2 linked regions of the Parashewanella spongiae genome follow. The main gene of each other region encodes a partner of the protein of the gene in region 2 in a complex. Links are inferred from orthologs where the notes say so. Each region holds a gene or a part of one and is shown on either strand. Other genes may lie near its edges. The genes, in order: trxA and trxB.

Region 1 (16,513 bases), 2.6 Mb from region 2 along the record:
CCAAGTGGCTCGCGTGCGCTTGATCAGCGCATGGATCATTTTGACAAGCACCCGTTTCGCAAGCAAATATATTAACCAAACAAAGACAACGGATAATGTTAATATGGCAACTGCAGTCAACACAGAGGCAAGCTCTGCATTCCACCCTTGGTCGATAAGCCACTTAGTGGCGTTCTCTGGCACATCAATTTTCACTCAGCACTCCTTGGCGATACATTATACCAATCACAGATAAGTCGTTCACTTTTCAATCTAAGCTTGAGTATATATCGAGCCTACTTCAAAATGCAGCATAACTTTTCGATTGGATCCTTAATACCATGTTAACAGGTGCTTTAAACCTTACTGAGTTACTCGCTGAATTAGCCAAATTTCCAGACTTTGACGGCAACTATCAAGTCAACTTATCAGTGATTGAGCCGCTTAAGCAAATTCAAACGCCCACAGAAATCGTTGTCATTATTGGCACATGGTGTCCAGATTGCCATCGTGATATTCCACGCTTCAACGCCATCATAAATGCCATTGGCAATGCAAACATTCAAGTGAAATATTTTGGCGTAGATAAACAAAAAGTCGATGTACAAGGACTGGCCGCTCAATACGAATTTAGCCGTTTACCAACTTATATCGTTAAGCAACAAGATAGTGAAATTGGTCGTATCATCGAACGACCTGAGTTAACACTAGAAGAAGACTTAGTGAAGTTACTTAACTGAACCTTGTAAAGTTTGGGCTAATTGATGAAGTACGCCTTCACGTAACGCCCCGCCCGACAGGTTAATCGAAGTGATTTCGAGTAACTCAAACAGCGCCAACATAATCGCGACGCCCGTCGCTAATGTTGGTGCTCGCTCAGGTGTTAAGCCTTCAATATTACTTAAGGTTGAACATGTTTGTTGCAGTATTTCAGTTCTAATTTGCTTGAGGAACGCTAATGTTATGACCTCGTCAAAGCCACGGTATCTCAACAATTCCACCAAAGTTTGAACACTTCCAGATGCGCCTACGGCACGAGAACATCCATAGGATTTAAGCATCTCTAAATGAGGTGATAAGACACGTTGAACTTGAGTGACCACGTTATCAAAATCCGCTTTTTGGTAGGGGAATTGAGAAAAATACGGCTGCTGATAACTGACACAACCTATCGGAAGGCTCGTTTTATACAAAAGTTTGTCACCGTCACCGATAATGAACTCGGTACTGCCACCACCAATGTCGATAACCAAACGGCGAAATTCGCCTTCTGTGGTATGAAACATCCCTTGATAAATAAGCTCGGCTTCTTGATCGCCAGAAATTATTTCAATACGTTGTCCCAAGATAGCCAACGCCTGCCCATTGAAATCGTCAGCGTTGCTAACATTTCTTAAGGTCGCTGTCGCAATGATCTTAGTTCGTTCAGACGGGATTTGATGCTGTTTGAGCTTTTGAGCAAACATGGCCAAACAATCCAGCCCCCGAATCATAGCTTCTGGTGTTAACTCACCATCGGCTTTAATGCCGTTGGCGAGTCGTACTTTGCGTTTGTATTTTGCCACAACATTAGGCTGGCCACATTCAAACTGGGCAACCAGCATATTAAAGCTATTAGAGCCAAGCGTTATGGCAGCAGCAAATCGAGAAGTCATTTATGAATGTCTGCGAGTCCGATCATGACGCTGCGGGCGGCTTTTTCCTCGTGGAGCGCCGCCAGGACGAGAGCCTGAGTTGCGTTCTCGAGTTGTTCTCGGTACGTGCTTACGGTGGATGGCAGCAGGTTTAGCTAAATCATCCAATAACGCATCACGGGCATAGCCTGTCACTGGGATAGAATGCTGAATGTAGTCTTCAATCGCAGGCAGGTTCAGAGCATATTCTTCACAAGCAAAGCTCACTGAAATCCCCTTTTGACCGGCACGACCTGTACGTCCGATACGGTGAACATAATCTTCACAGTCATCGGGCAAATCAAAGTTATACACGTGCGATACATCCGCAATGTGTAACCCGCGCGCCGCCACATCCGTTGCCACTAAAATATCAATTTTGCCACTGGTAAATTGCTCTAAAATGCGTAAACGCTTCTTTTGCGGCACATCACCGGTAAGTAGCCCCACTCGGTGTTTATCGCCTTCAAGCCATGACCAAAGTTTTTCACAGATGTGTTTAGTGTTCGCAAACACGATGGCTTTTTCTGGCCAATCTTCCTCAATCAAACTCATGAGCAATGGAATTTTATCTTCTGCGGATGGATAAAATAACTCTTCTTTGATGTTTTTTGAGGTTTTTTCTTCAGGAGCAATTTCGACTTTAACGGGATCATTCATATGATCGTAAGCCAATTCTTGCACTTTCATTGACAATGTCGCTGAAAACAACATATTTAAACGTTGTTTTGAGTCTGGCATTCTGCGAAATAAGAAACGGATGTCTTTTATAAAGCCTAAGTCGAACATACGATCAGCTTCATCTAGCACAACCGCTTGGATCGCGCTTAAGCTGATCACACCTTGGCGAACGTAATCGATAATTCGCCCAGTGGTACCAATAAGAATATCCACGCCTTTTTCAAGCACTTTCATCTGCACATCGTAGCTTTCACCACCGAACACAATCCCAACTTTAAGTTTTGTGTGGTCTGAAAGCAGCTTGGCGTCTTTGGCGATTTGAATCGCAAGTTCACGAGTCGGCGCCATGATGATCGCACGGGGCTGATTTAATTGACGCGATTCTGGAGCTGGAGTCGTCAACAAGTGATTAAAAGTAGCGACCAAAAAGGCCATGGTTTTACCCGTGCCGGTCTGTGCTTGACCAGCAATGTCTTTCGTCTGAAGAAGTACAGGTAAAGATAAAGCTTGAATTGGAGTACAAAACTCGAATCCATTTTCACTTAAGGCTGATTTTACTTTAAGATCCAAAGCTAGATCAGCAAATTTTTGACTTGATAAATGTGTATCGCTCATAGCGTAGGCATACCAGTTAGGGTTGCAACAATATCAATTCTGAAAGAATTGATAAAAATACTTGACCGTTTGTAATAACAACAATAAAAAAAAGGTCTGTTAAAAAATCCGGAGCTGAGCACTTGATTCTTAGTTCTCACTTTCGATGCTTTTAGCTGCTACGTATTTATTATTTACGTTAAAATGGCAGCATTGCATTACAAGGCATAAAAAGCTGACATTTAGCAGTATTCGGACTTGAAAGTACAAGTACGTATCCCAATATACAGGTTAAGCCGTTAACAAACCAGCAATGGCAACCGAACTGGAGAACTTCATGAGTGATAAAATTATTTACCTAAGCGACGACAGCTTTGAAAACGACGTATTAAAAGCTGAAGGTCTTGTATTAGTAGACTTCTGGGCAGAGTGGTGTGGTCCTTGTAAAATGATTGCTCCAATTCTTGACGATATCGCTGAAGAATACGCCGGTAAACTAACGGTAACCAAGTTAAATGTTGATCAAAATAACCAATCTCCTGCTAAATATGGCGTACGTGGCATTCCTACATTGCTTATTTTCAAGAATGGTGAACTTGCAGCAACTAAAGTTGGCGCATTGTCTAAAACTCAATTAAAAGAATTTGTCGACGCTCAACTGTAAGTTCAGCCTCGAAATCAACACAAAAAACATGAAACTTGGCACAAATATCGATTAATTGTGTCAAGTTTTTCTAAATTTCTGGACGAACTCCTTACTTAGTGCTAGTTTGTTATACAAATAACATCGAAATATTCAATTCTCACTCACTGAACCATAATCCTGGATAACAAAACATTACTGTCATAACATCAGTAGATTTTGTCACGCAAAACAAGACCCCCAACATGAATTTATCAGAACTTAAAGAGACCCCCATATCCAAGCTAGTCGAACTAGCTGAAAGTATGAAACTAGAAAATATGGCCCGTGCACGTAAGCAGGACATCATTTTCGCCATTCTAAAAGCACACGCAAAAAGCGGCGAAGACATCTTCGGCGGTGGTGTATTAGAAATTCTCCAGGATGGTTTCGGCTTCCTACGAAGTGCTGGCGGCTCCTATCTCGCAGGTCCAGATGACATCTATGTATCGCCAAGCCAAATACGCCGCTTTAACATGCGTACTGGTGATACCATTTTTGGTAAGATACGCCCTCCGAAAGAAGGTGAGCGTTACTTTGCATTATTGAAAGTCAACGAAGTTAATTTCGACAAACCAGAAAATTCTCGTAGCAAAATCTTATTTGAAAACCTAACACCGCTTCACGCTGATGAACGTATCCGCATGGAGCGTGGTAATGGTTCAACGGAAGACATTACCGCACGAATTTTAGATTTGTGTTCGCCAATAGGTAAAGGCCAGCGTGGTTTGATCGTTGCACCGCCAAAAGCGGGTAAGACCTTACTACTACAGAATATAGCTCAGTCGATCACTCATAATAATCCCGATGTATTGTTGATGGTATTGCTCATTGACGAACGTCCTGAAGAAGTGACCGAAATGCAACGTTTGGTTAAAGGTGAAGTGATTGCTTCAACCTTTGATGAGCCTGCTAGCCGTCACGTTCAAGTGGCTGAAATGGTCATTGAAAAAGCCAAGCGTTTAGTTGAACACAAAAAAGACGTTGTCATTTTGTTAGATTCTATCACTCGTTTAGCGCGCGCTTACAACACTGTGATCCCTTCATCGGGTAAAGTACTTACCGGTGGTGTTGATGCTAACGCTCTACATCGTCCAAAGCGTTTCTTTGGTGCCGCTCGTAACATCGAATTCGGTGGCAGCTTAACAATTATCGCGACCGCCTTAGTGGATACTGGTTCTAAAATGGATGAAGTCATCTACGAAGAATTTAAAGGTACCGGTAACCAAGAGTTGCATCTTTCTCGCAAAGCAGCTGAAAGACGTGTCTTCCCAGCGATTGACTTTAATCGCTCAGGTACTCGTCGTGAAGAAAAGTTAACCACACCCGACGAACTTCAGAAGATGTGGATTTTGCGTAAGATCCTTAATCCAATGGATGAAGTAGGCGCAATGGAGTTCTTAATCGACAAGCTGGCTTTAACCAAAACCAATGATGAATTCTTTACGGCCATGAAACGCGCTAAATCCTAATAACGCGTGCTCAATTCACACAAAAAACCAGTCATTTGACTGGTTTTTTTATGCCACCGCCTGCTCTCTTTAATAAAATTTAATCTAATCGGCTCGATTAATAAACCATACTTACTTATATTGTGCGCCTAACTCATTAAATTATATGCATTAAATTATTGTAGGTCCTGAGCATGTCTGTCGAGCAAATCAAATACAGTGTTTTTTACCCTGATGAAATTACCAATGTTGACGGGAAAATTAATACCGTAGAAGCAGGTAAATTATCAAAAGCTTACGTTAGGTGTTATGAACGAGAAGAAGGTACCAATAAGGTACTAGGCAATTTTGAATATCAAGTAACAAACGAAAATGGTAAGCATCGACTTACTGAAATTTACAGTGAAAAAAAAAGACCCTTCAGAGTTCAGCTCGCGGCCTTTCATTTTGCCAAAAATTGGCATGAAAAAAATAACCAAAATTACCAATTTTCATTTGACGATTATAAAATAATTTCAGAGCCTGCGCTGTCTATCGAAGGCGTAAAAACCAGTAAATCATACGCGATAAGTGAGCAACAAACTTCAAGTTCGAACAAAGAGTTATCTACTGAAATCGATAGTGTTTCACTACACACCAGTTTTGACGCTCTATCACTTTCTTCACATTTTAGTCCCGAACAACCTCATGTTGGCTCTTTTATTAATTGGTGGCAAAACAAAATCACTGCTAGCACAGATCATACTCGTCATCATGTGACTCAATTAAGTGAAGCCGATGACATGATTGCTTCACAACTTAGTAAACATCAGTTTCAAACAAACTCAGCCGTATTGGTCGATAAAAGCTGTACACAATCCTTAGCAGAAGTTAAGCGAGGAATGCCTACACTAGTTCAAGCGCTAAGAAAAAAGCACCCTAATAAAACCATATTATTTCCGCTTGGGGTAAATGAAAGAGGTTGTTTAACCAATGCTCATACTGTCTTAGGCATAGTGACGCCAGAAACAATGCTTATTATTGATTCCGACAGATTTAATTTTTATGGCGTTATTAAATCGGTGAGCACACGATTTCAAGGTTTGTTTGATACCACGAATTGCAGCCGTTATGCTGCTTATACCTGCATTGAATTAGCAAAAAAACTTGATGTACAAGCGGACAACATTACAGAAAGCGCTATTAAACAAGCACTGTCCTCTGATGTTTCCCCTCCATCATTAGATGTACTCGATAACTTATACCATCCTGTAACCACCGAAGAAGACGATACGGTGTACGATGAAAGTGTTTTCAGTGGAAACTATGAGAAATGGCTTAGTGTCGATGTTTCAGAATAGTAAACGGCGGATCAACTTAGTCACAATATTACCCTCACACCCAAGTATTCATAAGCAATTGATAGTAATGTCAAATACAGTAATTAATCTCTCACTCAGCAAGAGATAAAGGTTTTCAGTACAAGGCGCATGTTCGAAATACTAAGTACCTGACCATAAGTTTCTTAAGATTTTCTAGTGCCTAGTTTCACCACTCTACTGTGTTGCAACTTCGGTTAAATAGCTACGGCTATGCGCCCTACATTGCGTCTTGTATAGCACTAAACCTGAACACAATAATTATCAAAGAACTTATCGACAGGTACTTATATTCCCTACGACTGCCATACAAAGCTGGCGTTCAAGTAGAGTAGGCTACTGGCTTCGCTATCGCTTATCCAGCAGCCCCTCTTCGATTCCGTGCATGAGGTTTTCCCTCACACGGCTCTGTTGTTACACTTCTCTCAGCCCCTTCACTTTGCTTATCATCTTGTCGTGGGTAAATACTCAAGACCAGCTTGGCGTAATTTTTCGTAAGCACCTCGTGATAGATACTTGCTTCGACGTTGACTTAAGCGACGATGCCAGCGATAGAACCGGTTTACTACAAATCCATTTATTCTGAAAAATACACCTCTGGGATAACCTATCCCACCAAAATAGTGTTTCCATCCCCTCAGAACTTGATTAACCTTATTTATCAGTACGCCAAGTGTATTTGAGGTTCGGTGTTTCACTATGTCTCTGATTTTATTTTTCAGCTTTGTTTGGCTCTTCTTAGACGCCTGTATCTTGATGTAACTGGTGCCTTTGATGAGGCCTGTGATCCGTTGAAAGTTAAAACCGAGGAAATCAAACTCATTCATCAGCTTTCCCATATCCACACAGTGGGTTTTACTTTGATTTAGCTTCAGACCTTCATCACTTAATTGCTGTGTTATCCAGTCCAGTTGCTCTTGTGTGTAGGTTTGCTTCAGGGCGGGATCGCGCTTTAGGTCTTGAAAAAAATAATTAAAGAAATTTTGAACTTTCCTCTATAACGATGATCAGATCGACAAATGAATACTGATTTGAGCCTGATTATGGACGTAATGAAAGAGATTGAGCAAATTGAAGACCATCGTGTAGAAGCCAATAAAGAGTATGATTTAGCGGATATTATTTTTCTTACTATTGCCGCAGTGCTTTGCGGTGCGACAGGGTGGAAAGCCATCAACATTTTTGGGGAAGCTCAATTAGATTGGTTAAGACAATACCGTCCATTTAGTAACGGTATCCCGACAAGACATTCAATTGGAAGAATAATTAGAGGTGTTAAAGCCGAAAGTATGATGTCTTGCTTTATTAACTTTTCCAACACATTACGGGAACGAGATGGTAAAGAGCATATCAGCTTTGATGGTAAAGTGGCTTGTGGTTCTAAGCACGGGGATAACGTAGCAGCGCTTCAACTAATGACGGCAATGGTTGTGGATAATGGACTGATAATACGTCAAAAAGAAACGTCGACTAAAACGAACGAAATCCCTGTAATGCAATCCATGCTAAAACACATGGACATTGAAAATGCAGTTATTACCGCTGACGCCATGCACTGCCAGAAAGAAACTACAGCCTTAATACGTGAGGGAAAAGGTGATTACGTTCTTCAAGTGAAAAAGAATCAAGGTAAATTACTTGCTGAAATTGAAGCTTATTTTCATAAGTGCTATAGAGATACACCAGAGCTTTTAAAAAAGAATCACTTTACAGAATTAGACGGTGAGCACGGACGAATTAATGAAAGACATTATCGCCTTTTGCCAATTACAAATTGGTTTGACGAAACAGCTAAATTTGTAGGCAGTCATGCCGTTGTTGAAGTCACTCGAATGCGAGAGCTGAAGAATAAATCAAGTCAAGAAACGTCTTACTACATAACTTCGTTAGCCAGTGATGTGAAAGATATAGCTAAATATATACGGAAGCATTGGGCAATTGAAAATAGTCAGCATTGGGTTCTCGATGTCACTTTTAAAGAGGATGCCTGTAAAATTTATGCTGATGATGGTGCAAAAAATTTGGCTACAATCAGAAGAAAGATTTTGAACTTAGTTAAAAGTCACTCTTCAAAAGACAGTGTTGCTGGCAAGATGCAGAGAGCCTGCTGGGATGCAAAATTTAGGGCTGAGATTTTGTTTGGTGAATATTTCATCAAAGCATAATCCCGCCCTGAGGTTTGCTTATGAAGTACAACAAAATCATCTGCATAGGTAACGATTTTACACGGTGTTTTTTCGTGTATTTTCAAACAGAAATCGTTGAGATAGATGTTAGCCAGTAGTGGAGAGATAACTCCGCCTTGCGGAGTGCCACATCGGCTTGCTTCTATTCGCCATTTCCCGTTGACCGTCTCTATGCTGATGGGCGCTTTGATAAAGCTTTTCAGCAAACTCAGAAAGCTGCTGTCGCTTATTCGCCTTTCTACTTTTGCCATCAACTTAGCGTGCGGTATGGTATCGAAATAGGCGCTCAAGTCAGCATCAAGTACGTGCTGATAGCCTTGTTTTAGGCTCATTTCAATGACTTTTACCGCTTGCTGGGCGCTTCGACATGGACGATAACCATAACTGTGTTCATGTAAATGAGGTTCGTAGACGGGTTGCATCACTATTGTCATCGCCATTTGCACAATTCTGTCACTGATTATCGGGATCCCAAGTTTCCGCGTTTTGCCGTTGTCTTTGAGTATTTCTACTCGTTTGACTGGGCTAGGTCGATAGTTTTTCTGTTGTAATTGAGTTTGAATTTCTTTTAACAGCGCAACGACTTTCTTTTGCTGCTCTAGATAACTGAATGTGATGCCATCAATTCCTGCTCCGCCTTTATTGGCTTTGCATCGTCGATAGGCTTCTTCGAGTATATCTAGGCGACTGAGTTTATCGTACAAGCTGTAAAATCGAAGCTCCGAGTTAAGCTTTGAGCGTAAGTAAAGTTTTCGCTGTAATATTCTGATATTTACTGGAGTGTTAGCCATATGGCAATTTCACCTCAAAAGTTACGTTAAAAAACGGGTATAACACTGAGCCCCTTCCCTGATGTAAAGTTATGTTGTCTTCACGGTTAACGGTACTATGGGCTCATCCGACTGCCTGAGCGCCCTATCTGAAATTTCGGTTTACCTTATATTCGGATAGTGGAAGTCACTACCTTCCAACACTCAGGCTCTCCCACGTTCACTTTATTTCCTTCAATACATGCCACTTCATATTACGCCGGAAGATCAAACAGATGCATTTACCAGTTGCTTCTCTGTTTGTGTCAGGGTTCGTCAACTAGGAAAGACTCCCCATCTTCATTTTTTGATTTACGACGCTTAACTGAATTCGCTTGATGCTGCGGCCTACATTGCATCTCAACCTTTATTCAAGGCCTTTGTCACAGGGCTTCATGTCATAGCGGTTACCCATTATGCATGCCCGTCAGATTTCGGGATGAACTGGTAATTATCCCGTCAGGTACGTTTCAACCTGATGGACTTATTATAAATAATAACGTTGCTGTCTCTGGTTTATGGCCATGTAATCGCTTGGCTGCGTATACGTTGAGACAAATCCCGCAACAGAATAAAGCGCTTCGTGGCGCTCCCTAGAAACATCAGTTGACTGCGTTCTCAAGTGTAGAAAAAATGGCTGATATTAAGGCGTAGCTTGCAGCAAGTAGTTATTCTACTTGCAAAAGTTACAACGCAGATAGCAGCCATTTTAGCAAGCTTGTGAGCGTAGAGCATTTCACTCATTGGGTGAAAAACATGATAATAAAATCATCGTATTGCTCAAACAGTTACTCATATACTCAGCGTTCAATTGATGTTTTTAGGTTCAACGCACTTCGTGCTTTTGTCGGGATAATTCAAGAACGTGCAACGCAGTTATGGAAACCTTTAGCCTTGCCCTTCTGGAGCTTGTATGCGCACACTTTGATTTATAAAGAATACTTCACAAAATTATCTCAACGTAGCAATGTAATAGCGACAGTTTTGTATGTCGGTAATAACTATGTTTTCACCAATTTCGTTTGTACTTTTTGCGCATACATAGCTCTGAGTTGAGCATTTAATTACTGTAATTGGTATAAGAGGATTAGGCGTTTTTCATTTTGCGATTGGTTTGTTTATTTTTACCATGTCGAGATTCAGCCCAGCTTAATACAAGACCGACACATATAATAGTTAACGATAATCCCGTTAACCAATATAACCATGCAAAGCCCAGCAGTGGTTGCTGTGATAAATACCATTGGGAAGCTAATAAGCTTCCCAATGCCAAGGCCGTTATCCACTTCTCAACTTTTGCCGTCAGCGATGTGTTAAATACACTGTGATAGTGTTTTCTGGAACTCAATGAAAAACCACAGATGGCTATTATCATCAATAATATTGAAAGGATCATATTGTCACTCCTGCCGTTTTAAGCAGCTCGTTCGACATGACTTGCCGAATACGCAGAAAATTAGCCAACCACAAGGTGCCGATACCTACCACCATAAAGCCTAAACTGACTCCGAGATACTGCCAATTTTCAGATGTGATTGCCGCCAGTAAATAGTGCGATGGTAGAAGCAAATCTATAAGCGGCAGCAGCAAAAAGCCTGCTCCAATCAAGAACAAAAATCGGCTCCACCAATGTGTACTTCGTAACCATGCTGCGACAACGGCAGTTATCAACCAACTACCAAAGAAAACTGATAATTCAGTGGCTTCCCGCTCAATCATATCAGTGGGCAGTATTCGATTAGCATAAAACAAACTCATTATCGCGACAGCCAAACCTCCCAGCACGGATTGGTTCAACCAAGCCACCATTTTGCTGCCCAAATGCATTTTATTACTGGCGATACGTTGATTTAGCCAGAGTATGGAGCCTGTGGCGATTAACGCACAGCTAAAAACCCCTAAAAGAAACAACATAAAGCGCAAGCCATTTGGGGCAAATTTGGCTTCATGGAGGCCAAGAAAAATATAGCTGATCTGTTTCGGTATTCTAGCAGGCTCTGTGCTGTGAATAAGTTGCTGTGACGTCGCATCAAAGGTCAATGTTTCACTTTGTCTGGACAAGGCTTGGGATTTATTACGGTAAAACACTAAGTAGCCATTTTTATCATAAGGATATTGATAACTGATGAATGACACACTATTCGGCTCAGACCAACGCTCATTGACTTGCGTTATTATCGCACTTATGTCACTGATCGGTGCACTAGGCTCTCCTGAAGGCGCTTTTATGAATGATTTTGGGCTGACTTGTTGTGAAAGCTCACGATAGCCTTTGTCATAATGCAAGTTTGCTGAGGTCGGCACATACATCGAAAGATAGAACAGTAGCGCGCTGGCACAAATCATGAAGCAAAATGGAATAGTCACAATCCCCATGATCGCGTGCACGTCAGTCAATCCTCGCTTTATGTTTTTCCATCTTAAACTGAAAAAATCTTTAAAAAATCGTCTATGAGTGAAAATACCACTGAATACTCCCACTAACATGATGAATGCAGCGATGCCACTTAAGTAACGACCGCCATAATCTCGCAATTCAAGCGCGTAATGAAAATGGACAAAAAAATCACCACCGACCGTGTCTCGCGACTCAACTTCACTTTCAGATAGAGTTTGCCTTTGTTGTTGTCTTCGACTTTGTCCCGGCAATTGCCAACTTATTTGCAGTTTTTGATCACGAAGGCTACCCAGATTGATGCTCCATTTTTCCGCACCCGCTCCTTCCTGTTTCAAGGTGCTAACAGCAAGGTTAATAGGATCTCGAGCGTTTTGCTGCTGCAAACGTTCTGGTTGCATCCAGACATTCAGTTCTTCGGCGTAGTAGCTTAATGTACCTGTGACAAAAACAGTAAACACCAACCAACTCAGTAACAATCCACTGTACGTATGCAGCCAAATCATCGAACGACGAAAGTTCCCTTTCATAGTGAGCCCCCTGCTGGGAATAACCAATATAAGCTCAACAAACTGAGACTGAATAAGCTAGTGTCACGCACGGCTGCTGTCGCTGTTTTGCAGCAGAAACACCAGATAAATGCGCCAAAGCAAAACACGTAGCTTATCATCATTCCGATATAAACCGCATCGTGAGGATTATTGGTGAATAGCCACAGGGATATTGGGATCATCCCTAAACTGCCTGCTATGCCCACTCCATAACCGCCAAAAATGGCAGTAAATACCCGAATGAATATCGGTGTTGAGAATGACATAGAGGTTTCCTTTTTATTTCAATAGGTTTTTAAAAATATAAAAACCAGAGCGTGAAGTAACACGCTCTGGTTTTTCACTTCAATGATTAACCGACCTTATAAGGCATAGTTCAGTGTTAATTTCACGTTTCGCTCTTCTCCAGGCGTTCCGCCCAAAAACATCGCCTTACTGTAATAATCTTTATTCAGCAGATTATTGACATTCAGCTGTACTTTCCATGCTTCTGCTTTATAACTGAAAGCCGCATTCATAATGGTATAGGCTGGTACGTAACCATAAGGGATCCCAAACGATGATGAACCGGCTGTGCGTTTATCGACATATTGAGCCCCTAAACTGATGTTCATTGGGTTGCTCAGATTGAACCAATCATTAGTGTGAGTTACCCAAGCACTTGCTGTAACAAACGGAATACCTTTTTTCAGTTCATCATCTTGATCACGTGCATCTTGATAGAGACCATTAATGTTAACCATCCACTGATCATCCAGTTGTGCATTTACATCTAACTCAACACCTTTGGTTTTTTCTTCACCATCGTACAAAAACTGAGGAATACCTGGGGCATCAGGGTTATCTCGGTATTCAGGGTTGGTATAGGCAATATTAGTACGGGCACTTTCGAACACGACCAATGACGCTAAAAGTTGGTCGTCAAAGGCTTTATAACGGAACCCTAAGTCATTGCTGACCGACTCAGAATCCTCACGCTCTTGATCAGAGGCTTTAATTGCGCCAAGAATGCTATAAGCCGTACGTCCTTTCGAGTGGTTAATAAACACTGACATATTTTCAAAGGGCCTATACGTTACGCCAAGGTTGTAAGTGATACCTTTATCTTTACTGTCTTCTTCAGGCGTTGGTGCTGCAGCACTGGCACGGTAGCGCTCGTCGACACCTAAATGCTGATAAGTTTGCTTAATTTCGTTAAAGGCCACACCGATCCGTGAGGTAAAGTATTCACCAAAGTAACCGACATGCTGGATACCCACACCCCAAGCACTGACACTTTTTTTGTAGTTCGATGTAAGTAATGGATCATAATCTTCGAAGTTTCCATGATCCCAATTTGGGTTACGAATGTCATAAATGTACGATAATTGACCTTGGTAGATCTGATTGCCATCTTTGTCATTGATGGTTTTATCAGCGTCATATATTGAATATCGCTGAAAATCTATATCTCGGTCTTCATAATTCGCGTTCACCAATATTTCATTATTGATACCATCAATCTGGAAGTCATAACGTAAGTCAGCAAAATACTGCATTGAGCTTTCGTCCGCGTCGACTTTACGATACTCCTGACGACGAGCGGCAAACGGGTATAGCACCCCATCTTCAACTAATGGAGCTCGTGGATTGGCGTTTACGACACCTTTTCTGTTCCAATAAACATAGTTGTAAGCGCCCGTTTGACGAGTGAATCCAGAAGTGTAGTCACGATATTGTAACTGCTGATTTAAAAATAAATTGTCAGTGAAGTAGATGTTGTGAGTCAATTTAAAACGTAACTCTTCACCTTGATTATCTTTCGATAACGGTGAGATTAACCCTTGGCCATTTAAGTCAAATGGTGTCACACCATCACCTGATGCAAGTGAGTCAGCGAGCTGCTTGCGTTGTTCGTCGGTTAACTGGAGCCCTAGTCCATTTGGATCATTCACCAAATCTTCCCATGTAGCCTCTTCAGCCGGTTTTCCCGTAGAAGCTTCATTGTAAATTCGAATGGGATCGCCAATTGAATCCACAGCTAAAGCGTCATTAATATACGCCACTGAAAACATCACATCTTGGCTGTCAGTTACTAAATATTTGAGTGAACCATAGATTTCATCTCTGTCGGAACCCAAACCGCGATAACCATCACTTTGTGCGCTTTTCCCTACCACGCGGTAGGCCAATTTATCGGTAATGCCAGCTGTACTATCAAAAGCTAAGCTGTAACTGTCCCACTGACCAATTTCTGTAGTCAGTTCGTGGCGAGATTCAAATTGGGGTTTCTTTTCAATTAAATTGATCACACCACCCGCACTGCCCATGCCATAAAGACCTGTTGCAGGCCCTTTTAAAACTTCGACAGATTCAATATTGGTCAGAGAACGGGTTGGGTTGAAGGTGTTACCTAAGCCTGCACCGCCGTACATACCATCGAAGGTATAATTGGCACCCAAACCACGTACCACAATGTTGTCGCCGATACCGTAATTGTTACCCGCTTGAATTACACCACTGATGTTATTGAGCACGTCTTGTAAACTGGTAATCCCTTGAGCTTCAATGAGTTCTTTATCCACAATCACTACGGCTGCAGGTGTTTCCATTAGCGACATGTTTGATTTAGTCGCTAAGCCTGAATCCATCACAACTTGGTTTTGGCGACCATAAACTGTAATACGTTCAATCTTATTCTTTTCTGCACTCACATCCTTTTCGGCAGCGTAAAGCGGTGAAGCTATAAAAGTGGAAGCACAAGCTGCAGCAAGCAGCGAAATACGAAATGGAATCATTGATAAAAGCTCGATATCACAAAGTTATCACAAATGATAACGATTTACATTAACATTGCAACTCCTATTCAATGCCTACTTCGACTGAATAATCATAATGTGATCAACATCAATATAGAACACGTCGACACCAAACCAACCCGTCCTAATACCCGTGATACTTGATCCTAAATAAATCGGTTGAATGCACAATATAACTTTAATTTATTGAAATTAAATACAAAATCAAACAACCCGAATTCACCCATCAGGTGAGTGCTGAACATTCATAACAGAACAGAAGACACTCCTTATACTCAACTTGGCAGCGTCAACCGCCACTCCTTTTATGAATCAGGTTTCATTTAGTCCATCGTATTTTGGTGTAAATAACTGACTGGTGCGTATACAATAGCGCCCCAAAATGTACTCAATAAAGGATCGACTCATGCCTTGGATTCAACTGCGCATCAATTCGGACAGCCAACATGCTGACGAAATCGGTGATCTTCTGATGGAAGAAGGTGCGCTTTCAATCACATTAGAAGACGGTCAAGATCAACCTATTTTTGAACCTAAGCTGGGTGAAACTCCTTTATGGAATGAAACCATCATCATTGCACTATTCGAAGCCGATATGGATTTGAATCCTGTGATTGAAATACTCAAAGCCTTCCCCGCACTCGGTAAAGATGTTCAATATAAGGTTGAACAAATTGAAGACAAAGACTGGGTTCGCGAATGGATGGATAATTTCCACCCCATTAAATTTGGCGAGCGGTTATGGATCTGCCCAAGCTGGCGCGATATTCCTGATCCAAAAGCCATTAATGTCATTTTAGACCCCGGTTTAGCCTTTGGTACTGGCACCCACCCCACCACAGCTTTATGTCTTGAATGGCTTGATGGTCTAGATCTTTCCACATCTGACGTTATCGACTTTGGCTGTGGTTCAGGCATTCTTGCGGTTGCAGCACTTAAACTGGGCGCGCAATCTGTGTCAGGCATCGATATTGATTACCAAGCTATTGAAGCTTCAAAAGCCAATGCTGAGCGTAACCAATGCAGCGATAAACTAAAACTTTACTTGCCCGAGCAAGCACCAAAAGATCTGAAAGCCGACGTGCTGGTCGCGAATATTCTAGCAGGCCCATTGCGTGAACTCGCCCCATTAATTGCAGAACAAGTGAAGTCCGGCGGCAAACTGGCACTCTCTGGTTTACTGCATGAGCAAGCCGAAGCACTGCTTGAGCACTATGGTCAATGGTTTGAAATGGATCAACCAACTTATAAAGAAGACTGGACACGCTTAACAGGCATTCGAAAATAGCGACACAGCTCAATATTAAACCGCCCAAAAGATTGCAATAATGGGAACAAATTGTAAATGCCGTGTAT
Region 2 (16,549 bases):
ACTGACTGGATTGAAAAAAGTCAGATAATTGAATCCAGTATGTGGGGAGCTGATAAAGTCTATCATCTTAAACAACGTTATGAATTTATCGTAAATGTTAAGCCTCATGGTAGAACAGGTGATATAACAATTAAATTAATTGATCATCAAGAAAATTATAATGGTGCAGAACAAAAAATACTGTTAAGCGGTGAAGATAAACGCCGATACACAATTGATATGCTAAATAGCGCTATATCATATTTTAGTACTGAAAGAACAGCTTTAATAAAGGCGAAGCGTAAAGCCCGTTCATTAGGTATTGCTACTAAGGTGATTAGCACTTCAGAAGATACTCATTGGGTTTCCAATGCACCATTCGATAAAGTTTGGCAGCGTTTAAGAATTGTCTTACCGGAAGTTGGTTTCGAAATTATTGATATAGATACGAGTAAAGGCCTGTATTTTGTTGAATTCAAAAATAACGAAGGTTTTTGGAGTTCACTTTGGGGAGACGACCATGAGTTACTTCTTGAAGATGGAACTTATCGCATAACAGTTGAAGAAGGCGATGACAATACATCAATCATTAAACTAAGAGACAAAGAAAACGAGCCATTAAGCACAGAGGTGATTAATAGCGTAGGTCCTGCACTTTCTAAGTTGATGGAAGAAAATCGAGGTTAGACTTTTCGAAATAAGTTTAATTTTGTAAAAAAGGCGCTTTTAGCGCCTTTTTTTTGTTTGCCCAGCGAAGCTGGCAAACCCGACAGGCAGAAAGAAGCCTGTATCACCCAGACTGAGGGGAAGATAATCCGAATGGCAAGGGGGTTGCGGGCTAACGGCAAGGTCTGAAGGAAGCCATAGGAAGTTAGAGGTACACAGCGAAAGCGAACTTGATTCGGCATAATAGAGAGGTAAGCGTGCGAAATAGCGCAACGCCATATACTCAGTCAGCTCTATCATCCTAAATAAATCGGTTGGGAGCGTTTATATACGCAGAAAAAATTACTGATAGCAAGGCATGAATAGCAGCAAGTAGTGGTTACCGACATACAAAACTGTCGTTACTTCGTTTCTACTTGCAAAATTTATAACGCAGCTAGCAGTGATTTTGGCAAGTATATGAATGTTCAGCACTCACCTGATGGGTGAATTAGGGTTGTTTAGTTTTGTATTTAACTTCAATAGATTAAAGCTAAATTGTGCGTTCAACCGATTTATTTAGGTTTAAGTTCATTCAAATGATGAAGTGGAAGAACGCAAGTAGTCCACTCTCTCATTATGCAATGCCGAATAAATGGTTTGCAGAGATGGGGCTATACAATCTTGAAGAAGTACGAACGGGCTATGTGCTCAGTACAAAGTAATTGAATAAAATTAAGCAGGAGCCGTATAAGAGACCCGTAGGTACGGTTCTGTGAGAGGGATGGGGCATTAACGCCTCACCCTACTCGATGTTTTCCATTTGTTGATAATTGTAAGGAAAAGTAAAACCCCTTGATGGAGACTTTTTCTCAAGTAAACTCTGCTCATAAGCCTTGTCCAATCTGGATATTTAATGAAAAAAATAATAATTCTAGTCAGTGTAGTTATAGCCATAATTGCAGGGGTCCAACTCACATTAACAGAAAAAAAGATTAATAAAAAACAGCGTCCAATGACTCGTGTTGTTGTTGAAGATGTTACCCAGAAAAAACTAAATGATGAAATAGAAGCACTTGGGAGTCTTGAAGCCCGAGAATCAATTATTGTTACATCGAAAGTGACTCAAGTTGTGAGCGATATAAATTTTGACGATGGCGACATGGTTAAAAAAGGAGATTTATTAGTTCAACTTTACAATGCAGAACAAAAAGCCAATGTTCAAATTGCTACTGTAAAATTAAAGGATAGTACGAGAGAATTTAATCGGATTAAGGCGCTTGTTCGTGAAAAGTCAGTCGCTGAATTAGAACAAGACCGTCTGATTACTCAAATTGAAACTGCAAAGGCTGAACTCGATAGTGCTAATGCAGAAGTCACTGATAGGCAAGTTCGAGCACCGTTTGATGGAAAATTAGGCTTAAGAAACATAAGCGTAGGTTCATTGCTTACACCTTCAACCGAAATCACTACCTTAGACGACATTTCTACGATGAAACTCGATTTTTCAGTTCCAGAGCGCTATGTACAAATGCTCATGACGGGAAAACGTGTTGAAGCGACTGCAGTAGCTTACCCTGATGAGGTTTTCATTGGGACAGTTAAGTCTATCGATAGTCGAATAGACACCAGCACTAGAGCCGTCTCTGTTCGTGCAGAATTAGCAAACCCTGGAATGAAGTTATTACCGGGAATGTTGATGAAGGTTAAACTCATTAAACAAGAAAAACTCACAATTGTTATTCCAGAATCTGCGATCATTCCTCGCCAAGAGAGGCATTATGTTTATAAAGTCAATGAAAAGGATGAGGTTATTGAAACTCAAGTTAATATCGGGTTACGTAAGCTTGGCATCGTCGAAATAACATCGGGTTTAAAGCTTGGTGAAAGAGTCATTACTCGAGGTATTTTAAAAGTAAGACCGGGTGATAAAGTGAAGCCAGAAAACGAAGAAAGCTTCAGTTTCAAGCGTAAATCTAATCAGGAGTTGAGCGTATGATCCTGACAGATCTTTCAGTAAAGCGGCCAGTTTTAGCATCAGTAATCAGTTTACTACTTATTGTTTTTGGTTTAGTTGCTTTCGATAAACTGCCGTTAAGAGAATACCCAGATATTGATCCACCAGTTATTTCAATCAGTACTAATTATCGTGGTGCTAGTGCTGCTGTGGTGGAAAGCAGAATTACTCAAATAATTGAAAACCGTATTAGTGGTGTGTCAGGAATAAAACACATTACGTCATCAAGTCAAGACGGTCGCTCTTCTATAACATTAGAGTTTAATGTCGATACAGATATTGACAGCGCGGCGAATGATGTAAGAGATCGAGTATCAGGACTGCTAAATAATATACCTGAAGAGGCCGAACCACCTGAAGTACAAAAAGCTTCAGGCGGTGATGATGTAATAATGTGGTTGAATTTAGTTTCTGAGAAGATGACAACAATTCAACTGACAGATTACGCTCGGAGATATTTGACTGATAGATTATCAGTTGTTGATGGCGTTTCGAACATTCGTGTTGGTGGCGGTAAAGATTATGCAATGAGAATATGGCTTGATAGACAAGCATTAGCGGCACGTAATTTAACGGTTTCTGATATCGAAAATAAATTACGTTCTGAAAATGTCGAATTACCAGCAGGGTCAATTGAGTCAAAAGATAGACAGTTTACTGTTCGAGTAGAGCGAAGTTTTTCTACGGTTGAAGATTTTAGCAAGCTTGTGCTAAAAACAGGTGATGATGGCTACCTTATCAAACTGGGTGATGTAGCAGACTTACAAGTTGCAGCAGAAGAAGAACGGATAATGTTTCGTGGTAACGGTCAAGCCATGATTGGTTTAGGTGTTGCTAAACAGTCGACAGCGAATACATTAAGCGTTGCACGAACGGTTAACAACTTAATTGATGTTATTAATCCAACCCTTCCAGAGGGAATGTCGATTAAACGATCTTATGATAGTTCAGTATTTATCGAAGCATCGGTTAAAGAAGTTTACCAAACCTTATTTATTGCGCTAACACTAGTAATTATTGTTATTTATTTATTTCTTGGTAGTGTTCGAGCCGCTTTAATTCCAGCATTAACAGTACCTGTTTCGTTGCTAGCTACTTTTATTGTGCTTTATGCACTCGGTTACAGTATTAATTTACTTACTTTACTGGCGATGATTTTAGCTATCGGGATGGTAGTGGATGATGCCATCGTCATGCTCGAAAACATTCATAGAAGAATTGAAGAGGGCGACTCCCCCTTAAAAGCAGCGTTCCTTGGAGCTCGTGAAGTTTCCTTTGCTGTTATTGCTACTACAGCCGTGTTAATTGCCGTATTCTTGCCGATAACCTTCCTTGAAGGAGATTTAGGCAAATTATTTAAAGAGTTTGCGATAACAATGAGTGCCGCTGTTTTTTTCTCCAGTGTTGTAGCACTAACACTTAGCCCAATGATGTGTTCAAAATTATTGAAGCCAGTAGGGGAAGAACCGTGGCTAGTAAGAAAAATCGATTCAATGATGAATGCCCTCATCTTAAAGTATCAAGTCATACTTAGGTATTCGCTGAATCGACCATTGTTTACGTCAATCATTGTTGTCATTGCTATTGGGCTCAGTGCCATTCTTGTGACTAAAGTCCCGCAAGAATTTGCGCCGAGGGAAGATAGAGGCTCGTTATTTCTGATAGTGAACGGCCCTCAAGGTGCAAGTTTCGAGTATATCGAAGAATATATGGATGAAATTGAGAAACGCTTAACGCCATTAGTCGATTCTGGTGATATTAAACGCCTACTTATTCGTGCACCTAGAGGGTTTGGCAGAATTGCAAACTTTTCTAATGGCATGGCAATCATTGTCTTAGAGGATTGGAAAAATCGCCGACCAGCTAATGCCATAATTGGTGATATTCGAGCAAGACTTTCAGACTTAGCAGGTGTTAGAGCTTTTCCGATAATGCGTCAAGCTTTTGGTCGCGGAGTAGGTAAGCCAGTACAGTTTGTTATCGGTGGGCCAGATTACGAACAACTTGCTTATTGGCGAGATATCATTATAGAAAAAGCCAAAGAAAACCAAAACTTGATTGGTTTAGATCATGACTATCAAGAAACAAAACCTCAGCTAAAAGTGATTATTGATCGCGAAAGGGCTAGTGAACTTGGGATCTCTATTTCGCACATTGGTCGTACTTTAGAAACTATGCTGGGTTCTCGCTTAGTGACTACGTTCATGAGAGAAGGTAAAGAGTATGATGTCGTACTTGAAGGGGTGAGGAAACAGCAAAACACTGCTGATGATTTACAAAATATTTATGTTCGATCCGATACGACAAGTAAACTGATACCTTTATCGAATGTAGTCTCTGTTGAAGAGTTTGCAGATGCCAGTTCGCTTAACCGATACAACCGTACAAGATCGATTACTTTAGAAGCTAATTTAGCAGATGGATATTCTCTTGGTGAAGCACTGTTATATTTAAATGATTTGGCAAAAGAGTACCTTCCCGCTGAAGCTGTAGTTAGCTATAAGGGGCAATCTCTCGATTTTCAGGAATCTGGAAGCTCAATCTATTTTGTATTTATCTTGGCACTTGGGGTTGTATTCCTAGTATTAGCCGCTCAATTTGAAAGTTACATACATCCTGTAATTATCATGTTAACTGTACCATTAGCCACTTTAGGGGCTTTGTTAGGTTTATATTTTACGGGGCAAAGTTTAAACATATATAGTCAAGTTGGTATTATTATGTTGATTGGCTTAGCGGCCAAAAACGGAATTTTAATTGTCGAATTTGCAAACCAATTAAGAGATAAAGGTGTTGAGTTTGAAAAAGCCATCATAACGGCATCCTCTCAAAGATTACGACCCATTTTAATGACGGGTATCACAACAGCAGCAGGAGCTATACCATTAGTATTGGCAACTGGAGCTGGTGCTGAAACGCGTTTTGTAATTGGTGTTGTAGTGTTGTTTGGAATAATGCTTGCGACAATGTTTACGATATTAGTAGTTCCAACAGCTTACGGTTTGTTTGCTCGGAATAGTGGAACTCCTGATGCTGTAGCAATAAAATTGGAAGCAGAGTTGAAAGAAAGTTAAGTTTTATACCAATTACAGTAATTAATCTCTCACTCAGCAAGATTTAAAGGGTTTCAGTGCAAGGCGCAAGCTCGAAGTACTATATTCCCTACGGCCGCCATACAAAGCTGGCGATTAACGCACTTAGTGCTTTTGTCGGGATAATTCAAGTGCTTGTAACGCAGTAATGGAACCCTTTAGCTATGCCCTTCGGGAGCTTATATGTGCTCACTTTGGTTTATAAAGAATACTTCTCAAAATTGTCTTGACGTAGCAATGTAATAACGACAGCTGTGTATGTCGGTAACAACTATGTCTTCATCAATTTCGATTGCACTTTTAGCACAGACATAACTCAGAGTTGAGCATTTAATTACTGTAATTTGGAGTGTAAGCCCAAACCCCAGATTTTTTTCCTCAACTATACGGATTAATAGTAGCCAGTTGAAATCTAAATAATTTAGATGCAACTAGCACATATTTTGGATAGAACCTAGTTAGTGCTTTTACTCAAAATCATTCAACATGACACTTCTAGGTTCTGATTATTTTTAGATTTGTCGAATGTTACTTCAAAAAAGCAATATAGGGTTCGATATAAAACATCAAGCTGAGCAATTTTTAGGCTGCAAATATGCGACAGAACCTAATTTTCTTAATGGCTTTTCTCACTTCTATGCACCCTAAAAATAGAATCAAGAGTATTAAAATAAATCTTTATTTTCTCTTGTTCTGTTGCGGAAACTAATGGCACATCAGCTAGCACATTAATATCAGGATCTCTCCCTGCTTCCATAAATTCATTTTTTGCATATTGACATTGATAGATTCCAAAGGGTTGTGTACTGACTACTAAAGTATTCGTAGTATCAGCCTTCAATTTCAAAAAAGCCTTGATCGTATCTCCTGTATTTGCGGTTCGCTCTTTGCCATTTTCGTAGGTATTTTCAGCTGTAATAACTTTTATATTAGGAAAAAAAAAGCCATAACCTTGATGCTTTATCAACCAGCTTGCTGCATCTGACTCTGTATCACATGCTGCATTACAGTGTTTTAAAGCTGATCTCTCATCAATAAAACTCCGCTCGCTCTGATATAGTTTTCTATTGCCAACTAAAATAAATACGTTTTCGTAACAAATTTCTTGTTGCTTTAAAGACTCTAATCTTTGCCGCATATTTTGCACTGTCGAGCCTAGGACAAGTATGTTTTGGTAATCGCACATTGGTGGTTGCAACTTAGACAGTAAGCCGAGAGTCTCAAATAAATTTGTCAAACTCGAAAATTGTGATTCGTATGCCTGATATACAGAATTATTGTTAGTATTTAGCATCATCTCATACCTCGACTCCAAAGGCCTACGCCTAAAATGCTTCTCGAGTTTAAGCTTAATGTCATCTAAATCTTGTTCATGTTTTATATTACCTAACCTAAGCCCTTCAGATACTAAGCTTAAATCTACTTTATATCCGCCTATACTCAAATACGAACAGTTAAAAATTTGATGAAACTGTATAAGTGCCTGTGTTGTTAGGCTCCGATGTTTATCAGTAACCAAAAATACTTGTTCAAGAGCCCCCCCTGTAAGACGAGATTGATGCACTTGTTTAAAACTCACAACGTCAATTTCAAAAAAACGGTTAACATAAAGGGATTTGTCAAGGTACACTCTATACACGCAACCATCCTTTGAACAAGCAATACCATGACTGCCATTGAACATGGTTTCATCAGTGAGGCGTGAAACAGAATTACCATGTTCAAAAAACTTATGGGCTAAAGTAGGCGAAAATGCGCAACCTGCTGACATTTCAAAGACTCCAAAGAATTTTTGCATATAAATGGAGAACTTATTTCAACATAAAGTGTTTTTTACTACTATAAACTTAAACAAGGCTTAATCATACTGCATACCCGATGTGTGATTATGTAGTCGGTGAGCATACCTTCAAACTGCATAGCTTCCTCACCAGCTTTAATATTGAAAAATACACCCACATCATCCTACTCATTCGACTGGTGTGATGCCATAAATCACGGCAGTTAATCCTTTCAATATCAACGTATTGAATAAGCTAACCTATTATTGTTTCAATTCTTCGTCTAGTTTTCATCAAAAGTTTTAACCCACTCTATGGTCTATCATCTTTCATGTTTTTTCTAAGTGACGTCTGAAGATCTATATTCGCTTGAGGGTTCTATCGCAAATAGATATGTTGCCGCTATAATTTAAAGAGACATCTATAAACTGTTTTGGTCGGATAAGCGACACCTGTTGCCAGATGCCGCTCTCCTCAGAACCGTCGTGCAACTTTCACTGCATACGGCTCAAGCCTCCACTGAGGCGTACAACGTTACCCGGCAACTACAAAGAGTTACCTTTGCAATACACACTTGAAGCTTTAATCTCTGCAGCATAATGGATTCCATTTATTACAGTCAGGAGAGGCACTAACCCCATATGAGGTCATCATTTGCGTTTCTCCATTAATAAAGTTCTTCAACTTTTCTTGCAACGGGATACCAGCTGGAAGTGGGCTCACTTTCGTGTCAGATATAAATCTGTATCTGCATCATTACAATGCAGCATTTGCTTTCTCCAGCCTCCTTTACCTGCATTGCTATCGGCTGGCTTTGCAGTCAGCTTTCCCAAAGGGAGCGATACAGGCTTACCGTGTTCCGTATGACACGTGATGTCAGGTTAGATGCCCACTATAATGCGGAGAGCTTGTTGATCACGAAAGAACACACGTAAATTTCTTTCCTGCTCTCGTTGCCTTTTGGCTACAGCGTATAAACCACTTCCGCTGTTTGTGAAATTACGCATCTGTGTGGATTCACTTACTTCATCATACTGACTCCCTAGCACTCACCCGATTTATGTGGTTATCAGGAGGAACGTCCTCTCACGATTATTTTCCCGTCTAAAAGAAAGACTTTGTTACGTTGTTAGGCTCGCTGCTTTATTCAGAACCTTAGGGGCATTTGGTGATACAGACGGTTCACTCTAAGCGGTGAACAACGCTTCATACGACTTCACGTCGCACTGTGTGGATTCACTTACTTCATCATACTGACTCCCTAGCACTCACCCGATTTATGTGGTTATCAGGAGGAACGTCCTCTCACGATTATTTTCCCGTCTAAAAGAAAGACTTTGTTACGTTGTTAGGCTCGCTTGCTTTATTCAGAACCTTAGGGGCATCTGGTGATACAGACGGTTCACTCTAAGCGGTGAACAGCACTTCATACGACATCACGTCGCACGTGCAAAGCCGAGTTAGTTAATGTTCAGAACAGACTCACCAATGGACGTGCGCCAGCCGACCAAGTTGGCAAAGGAGGGATAAAATCAATACACGTTCAATTTCATTATTTTTGAGTCTGAAGGGCAACTATGAGTTATGAAACGGCTCCTCTGTTCAGTAGATAATTTTCTGTTATACATTTATAGAATGCCTTAAAGCTGAATATTTTTGTATTTATCATTTCAGTGCGTTATTTCTTAGCTTGTTAATTCACTCACTTATTGAGTAATGTGATGGCGACAGTGCGCACACCTGCTGAGCAACAATCAATATATAGATTCATGCTCAAAAGTCTCCAAGAATACCCAAGCGAAGCCATATCCTATCTGAACTTTGAGGTTTCAAGGTTTGATGGTGATGAAAACTTACAACAGTGTTATCAAAGGTTAAGCAAAACCAATAGACAAAAGCTGTATGATTTTTTCAACAATAAATCATCGTCGACTCGCTTTAACTCTTGTACACAAGATGCTCATTATTGTAAGAAGCCAAGTAATGCTTGCCGACGCTTTGCAACTGAGCCCCGATCCATTACTCCAAAATCGAGCATTCAGTATCCCAAGCAAATACAGCAACCATCTTCCTCCCCTAATTCTTTTTTTACTCAAACCAGTGGGCTTATTCATTCTTGGAAACTTAAACAGAGAAGCAAAAATCAACTGGGTATTGAGTTAAATGCATTAATTGGTGGTTGCACTAAACTTTCTCAGCTTATTGAAATCATTCACAGCCTAAATAACGACAAACAGGTCATGGAAACATCATGGGACATAAGGTTAATTCATAAATTGTTACACAAAGCGGCTGAGTTTTCTGACAGCCGTTCATCTAATTTCGACGGCGTTTTTAATGACATAACACGATTTAAATCGTCCTATGAAGCGAAAACATGCATCCTATTACTGAAATTAATTAAGTTAAATCTAAATTTTTCAGATGCCAAAGAATTGGTGCTAGGCAATGCAGCTGAAGCCAGCTTAATGCTGCAATGGGGCATCAAGCCTAATGTTGCCATTTACAATGCCTTTATTACGGTATGCGCTAAAACGGGCCAGTTTGATAGTGCTTGGCAACTGGTGTGTGGTGATAAGCCCGTGATGGCACATCATCTACCATTAAAGGTAGATTCAATCACCTGCACGAATTTGCTGACGGCCTGCGCTGAAACGGGGCGTTATGCAGAAGCCAAATTATTGGTGTTGGGCGATGGTGATACAGCTAGCTTAGTCCAGCAGTGGGGCATCAAGCCGAATGTTACCATTTACAGCACCTTCATCACGGTATGCGCTAAAACTGGCCAGTTTGATAGTGCTTGGCAACTGGTTTGTGGTGATAAGCCTGTGATGGCACCTCATTTGCCATTTAAAGCCAATCAAATCACCTGCCTGAATTTGCTGACTGCCTGCGCAGAAATGGAGCGTTTTACAGAAGCGAAATCATTGGTGTTGGGCGATGGTGATACAGCTAGCTTAATGCAACTGTGGGGCATCAAGCCTAACGTTGCCATTTACAGCGTCTTTATCAAGGTATGCGCTAAAACGGGCCAGTTTGATAGTGCTTGGCAACTGGTGTGTGGTGATAAACCCGTGATGGCACCTAACTTACCACTAAAGGCAGATTCAATCACCTGTACGAATTTGCTGACGGCCTGCGCTGAAGCGGGGCGTTATGCAGAAGCCAAATCATTGGTGTTGGGCGATGCAGCTACAAACAGTTTAATGCAACAATGGGGCATCAAGCCCCATGTTGCCATTTACAATGCCTTTATCACGGTATGCACTGAAACTGATCAGTTTGATAGTGCTTGGCAACTGGTGTGTGGTGATAAGCCTGTGATGGCACCTCATCTACCACTAAAGGCAGATTCAATCACCTGCACGAATTTGCTGACGGCCTGCGCTGAAGCGGGGCGTTATACAGAAGCCAAATCATTAGTTTTGGGCGATACAGCTACAGCCAGCTTAATGCAGCAGTGGGGCATCAAGCCGAATGTTACCATTTACAGCACCTTTATCACGGTATGCGCTAAAACTGGCCAGTTTGATAGTGCTTGGCAACTGGTGTGTGGTGATAAACCCGTGATGGCACCTCATTTACCACTAAAGACAGATTCAATAACCTGCCTGAATTTGCTGGCTGCCTGCGCTGAAATGGGGCGTTATGCAGAAGCCAAATTATTGGTGTTGGGCGATGGCAATACAGCTATAACTAGCTTAATGCAGCAATGGGACATCAAGCCTAATGTTGCCATTTACAGCGCCTTTATCACGGTATGCGCTAAAACTGACCAGTTTGATAGTGCTTGGCAACTGGTGTGTGGTGATAAGCCCATGATGGCACCTCATTTGCCATTAAAAACCAATCAAATCACCTGTATGAATTTGCTGGCTGCCTGCGCTGAAGCGGGGCGTTATGCAGAAGCCAAATCATTAGTGTTGGGTGATACAGTTACAGCTACAGCCAGCTTAATGCAACAATGGGGTATCAAGGCTGATGTTGCCATTTACAATGCTTTTATCACGGTATGCGCTAAAACTGACCAGTTTGATAGTGCTTGGCAACTGGTGTGTGGTGATAAGCCCATGATGGCACCTCATTTACCATTAAAGGCTAATCAAATCACTTGCATGAATTTGCTGACGGCCTGCGCTGAAATGGAGCGTTATGCTGAAGCCAAATCATTGGTGTTGGGCAATGCAGATACAGCCAGCTTAATACAACAATGGGGCATCGAGCCTAACGTTGCCATTTACAATGCCTTTATCACGGTATGCGCTAAAACGGGCCAGTTTGATAGTGCTTGGCAACTGGTGTGTGGTGATAAGCCCGTGATGGCACCTCATTTGCCATTAATAGCCAATCGAATCACTTGCCTGAATTTACTGACGGCCTGCACTGAAATGGAGCATTTTACAGAAGCCAAATCATTGGTGTTGTGCGATGACGATACTGCTACAGACAGCTTAATGCAGCAGTGGGGCATCAAGCCTGATGTTGCCATTTACAATGCCTTTATTAAAATATGTATTAAGGCTAAGGGATTTGACACTGGAATATGGTATTTAGAAAAAATAATGAATAAATGTAACATGAATACTCTTTCACAAATACATGCTCAACTTGCGCCACTTGAAAAAGATAATTTCGCAAGCATGATTGACAAAGGGGTAACACAAGGAATATATAAAAAAAATGTTGGCTTAATGAATCATTGTATCGATTTGCATATGGATAAAATCTTCGAAGAACATTCAGGGGATGGAACACATATTCGAGGTGTTCCATTAGCTTTCGCAAAACTATTGTTTTGTTACCACAAAAAAAACAATGAACCCAAAATAACATCGATCATAACTGGATACCATGGCTATAATACTTTAAAAAATGGAATGATAAGTTTTCTCAAAGATGAATTTGGACTTGAGTTTATCGAGGATAAATTCAACTCAGGAATGATAGTATTGAGCGAGTCGGTAGTGGGCTGAAGCAGTGAATTGATCTATTATAGTTGCACTCTAGTTTCATTTATTTTAGAGAATATCATGCGTCACTCTGTAGATGTTCAATGCCCTCACTGTCAAAGTACTTCAATATCAAAAGCACGAAAAAGCCCAAAGGGGCAGCAAAGAAATTTATCCTAAAAACATCAGTTGAACGCTGAGTATACGAGTAACTGTTTGAGCAATACGATGATTTTATTATCATGTTTTTCATCCAATGAGTGAAATGCTCTACGCTCACAAGCTTGCTAAAATGACTGCTATCTGCGTTATAGCTTGCTATCAGCCATTTTTTCTACGCTTGAGAACGCAGTCAACTAATGTTTCTAGGTTTATGTACCAACTCTGAGTGCCCGAAAAAACATTTCTACTTCATTATGTTAAGCGTGCTTGGGAAGATGGAGTAAAAGAAACAGCCATTGACATGGTATTTAATAGAACGATTTGTTTTTCTAAGTTAGAAAGTATGCACGATACGGTAATAGATTTGTTAATCAATCGAGTAGAATTTGGGATTGATATTCATGCCTACCACTAAATTAGCCCACTACTTATGGTATTAGCTTAACTCAATCATAAAAAAGCGACTTTTTAAAGTCGCTTTTTTACTAGTTGTGTTTGGGTTAGTCTTGAGAGTCTAAGAAACGCTCAGCATCTAAAGCGGCCATACAACCTGCTCCAGCAGAAGTAATTGCTTGGCGATAATGTTGATCCATTACATCACCACAAGCGTAAACGCCTTCAACACTAGTTTGAGTTGCATTACCTTGTAAGCCGCTTTGAACTTTGATGTAACCATTGTTCATTTCAAGCTGACCATCAAAAATACCTGTATTTGGGCTATGTCCAATAGCCACAAAAACACCAGCAACCTCTAAATCAGAAATACTACCATCACTGGTACTCTTCATCTTAAGACCAGTCACACCCATGTCATCACCAACAACTTCATCCATTGTTTGATTTAGGTGCAAAGTGATGTTTCCGTCAGCCACTTTTTTCATCATACGATCAGCTAAGATTTTTTCAGATCTGAATGTATCACGACGATGTATAACATGTACTTCAGAAGCGATATTGCTTAAATAAAGTGCTTCTTCAACAGCAGTGTTTCCGCCTCCAATTACAGCAACTTTTTGATTGCGATAAAAGAAGCCATCACAAGTAGCACAAGCAGATACGCCTTTGCCTTGGAATGCTGTTTCAGACTCAAGTCCCAAGTAGCGGGCTGAAGCACCTGTTGCGATAATTAATGCATCACAAGTATATTCACCAGAGTCGCCTTTCAATTTAAAAGGTCTCTGACTTAAATCAGTTTCATTGATGTGATCAAAAATAATTTCGGTATCAAACTTTTCAGCATGCTTTTGCATACGTTCCATTAACGCTGGTCCCGTAAGGTCATCAGCATCCCCAGGCCAGTTTTCAACTTCAGTGGTCGTAGTTAATTGACCACCTTGCTGGATACCTGTGATCATTACAGGGTTTAAGTTAGCTCTAGCGGCATAAACAGCAGCAGTATAACCCGCAGGGCCTGAGCCCAGAATCAAAAGTTTACAGTGACGAGCTTGGCTCATTATTCTCTCCGTGCATTAGCAAATTGAAGCGATTGTATGGAATTTATTTAGAGGGGTAAAGTGTAAAATAGCGATTGCTCTAATAGAAAAAGAGAGCCTTAGCTCTCTTTTTCACTTATTAACAATATAAATGAATATTTAGATCATGCTTTCTGCAGGTACGTATTCATAGCCATGAGCTTCAGCAACTTCTTTTATTGTTACTTTGCCGTGCATGACATTAAGACCATTCATTAAATGCTTATCTGATTTTAATGCTTCTTTGTAACCAAGGTTAGCGAGCTTGATAATGTATGGAAGTGTTGCATTATTCAAGGCGAATGTAGATGTACGAGCAACAGCACCAGGCATATTTGCTACACAATAATGCACAACGCCATCTACGATATAGGTTGGATCTTGGTGAGTAGTGGCTTTTGCCGTTTCAGCACAACCACCTTGGTCAATTGCGACATCAACAATAGCACTGCCTTGTTTCATACGACTCACTAAGCTGCGTGTAATGAGTTTTGGAGCGGCTGCTCCTGGGATTAACACTCCGCCAATTACCAAGTCAGCATCTAAGACATGACGCTCGATAGAGTCAGCAGTCGAATAGACCGCTTGAACACGAGAACCGAACTGAACATTAATGCGGCGCAGTGCATCAATGTTGCGATCTAATATAATTACTTCAGCACCTAGCCCTATTGCCATTTGAGCAGCATTAACACCAACCATGCCTCCACCAATAATAACAACCTTTGCAGGCTCAACACCTGGAACACCGCCAAGTAATATTCCGCGGCCACCAGCAGATTTTTCTAAAGCCATAGCTCCAGCTTGAATTGACATGCGGCCAGCAACTTCAGACATAGGAGCGAGTAATGGTAAACCACCACGATCATCCGTCACAGTTTCGTATGCGATACATACAGATCCACTTTTGACTAAATCCTCAGTTTGAGGAAGATCAGGAGCAAGGTGTAAATAGGTGAAAAGTATCTGATCTTGACGCAACATAGCACGTTCAACTGCTAAAGGTTCCTTTACCTTTACGATCATCTCAGCTTTTGCAAAGACCTCTTCAGCAGAGTGTAAAATCTCAGCACCAGCATTCATATAGTCTTGATCTGTAAAGCCGATTCCGTCTCCAGCCGTAGACTGTACAAATACATCATGTCCTTTCAAAGTTAACTCATGAACACTAGATGGTACCATACCCACACGGTATTCATGGTTTTTGATTTCTTTTGGAACACCAATAATCATTTTTGAGCCTCGAATTGCATAAATTCCCATTTTTTTTGGGAAATGTTGTTATTTTAGTCAACCCTGACGTGCTTCTTTCAGGGATATTTAGTATAGTATTCTCGTTGTAGTTTATGTTACTAAAATTTCCCCTTTAGCAGCATAAAACACCTTTCACGTAGGGGAAGCTGGTTTAATATATGTCACATAATAAAAAAAGTCCTATAAAAGACTTGGATCGTATAGATCGCAATATTCTTAACGAATTACAAACCGATGGTCGCATTTCTAATGTTGAATTATCAAAACGTGTTGGCTTAAGTCCTACTCCCTGTTTGGAACGAGTAAAACGATTAGAAAAACAAGGTTACATTAATGGATATGTTGCTTTAGTAAATCCACATTATCTTGGTGCCTCTCTACTCGTTTTTATTGAAATTACCCTTACAAGAGATACTCCAGATGTTTTTGATAATTTTAACAAAGCGGTACAAGTGTTAGATGAAATTCAAGAGTGTCATTTAGTTTCAGGAGATTTCGATTATCTACTTAAAACAAGAGTTCCTGATATGTCTGCCTATAGAAAGTTACTTGGTGAAACTTTACTAAAGTTGCCTTCTATATCAGATACAAGAACTTATGTTGTAATGGAAGAAGTAAAACAAACAAATAGAATTGCAATTGATCCAACTATTGATTAATTATTAATTTCTAAAAGATGAAAGGGAGCTTTGGCTCCCTTATTTTTTAACTAAAGCAATCTGATGACTGCACAAAAAGCTGGATTCTGGTATCTTTAAAGATAATTATTATGTTATTGCTTATATTTTTAAGCTTCTTTTTATTACAAACGATTAAAGGCGCGTGAATTTGTCTCAGGGAAAAGATGTCTCAAAGCTAACTGGCGTACAAAGGTTACTTGAGGGAAGTTTGATTCTATGTTGCATGATAGCAACATTTGTCTTAATTGCTTTAGCAAGTTATAGCCCAATGGATTCAGGCTGGAGCCAATCAAGTTATCAAGGAAAAGTGGATAATTTAGGTGGAACTGTCGGCGCATGGGTTGCCGATGTTTTACTTTATTTTTTTGGCTATGTCGCTTTTTTTATTCCGATGATGATTGCAGCTTTCGGCTGGTTGCTTTTCAAAAGAGCTTATCGGCTCATCGAGATTGATTATTTTACAGTAGCTTTGCGTTTAATTGGTTTCTTTTTAGCGTTATTAAGCATCGGCGCTCTCT

The links.
Region 1: the proteins of trxB (region 2) and trxA are in contact, whole or in part, in a crystal structure (PDB 1F6M), measured with the Escherichia coli proteins. The link is inferred for Parashewanella spongiae from one-to-one orthologs.

Annotation. Positions count from the first base shown.
Region 1 is NZ_CP037952.1:214,179-230,691, reverse strand. Bases 1,989-4,927 are described here. They hold trxA (thioredoxin TrxA), read left to right. Parts: upstream 1,989-3,264; coding sequence 3,265-3,591; downstream 3,592-4,927. Other genes in these bases: rho (transcription termination factor Rho), read left to right, coding at 3,816-4,927; rhlB (ATP-dependent RNA helicase RhlB), read right to left, coding at 1,989-2,948. Outside these bases: E2I05_RS00945 (mechanosensitive ion channel family protein), read right to left, coding at 1-195; E2I05_RS00940 (thioredoxin family protein), read left to right, coding at 321-719; E2I05_RS00935 (Ppx/GppA phosphatase family protein), read right to left, coding at 708-1,634; more of rhlB, read right to left, coding at 1,635-1,988; more of rho, read left to right, coding at 4,928-5,081; E2I05_RS00915 (hypothetical protein), read left to right, coding at 5,255-6,400; E2I05_RS00910 (group II intron maturase-specific domain-containing protein), read right to left, coding at 6,865-7,245; E2I05_RS00905 (ISAs1 family transposase), read left to right, coding at 7,438-8,583; E2I05_RS00900 (reverse transcriptase domain-containing protein), read right to left, coding at 8,481-9,395; E2I05_RS00895 (DUF3325 family protein), read right to left, coding at 10,501-10,809; E2I05_RS00890 (PepSY-associated TM helix domain-containing protein), read right to left, coding at 10,806-12,338; E2I05_RS00885 (hypothetical protein), read right to left, coding at 12,335-12,625; E2I05_RS00880 (TonB-dependent receptor), read right to left, coding at 12,722-15,136; prmA (50S ribosomal protein L11 methyltransferase), read left to right, coding at 15,564-16,445. UniProt on the Escherichia coli protein: Participates in various redox reactions through the reversible oxidation of its active center dithiol to a disulfide and catalyzes dithiol-disulfide exchange reactions.
Region 2 is NZ_CP037952.1:2,857,584-2,874,132, reverse strand. The notes cover bases 12,103-14,943. They hold trxB (thioredoxin-disulfide reductase), read right to left. Parts: upstream 14,080-14,943; coding sequence 13,126-14,079; downstream 12,103-13,125. Other genes in these bases: ald (alanine dehydrogenase), read right to left, coding at 14,218-14,943; E2I05_RS11185 (pentatricopeptide repeat-containing protein), read left to right, coding at 12,103-12,487. In the rest of the region: outer membrane protein assembly factor BamC, read left to right, coding at 1-666; E2I05_RS11205 (efflux RND transporter periplasmic adaptor subunit), read left to right, coding at 1,541-2,623; E2I05_RS11200 (efflux RND transporter permease subunit), read left to right, coding at 2,620-5,715; E2I05_RS11195 (hypothetical protein), read right to left, coding at 6,350-7,504; more of E2I05_RS11185, read left to right, coding at 9,236-12,102; more of ald, read right to left, coding at 14,944-15,330; leucine-responsive transcriptional regulator Lrp, read left to right, coding at 15,510-16,010; E2I05_RS11160 (DNA translocase FtsK), read left to right, coding at 16,180-16,549.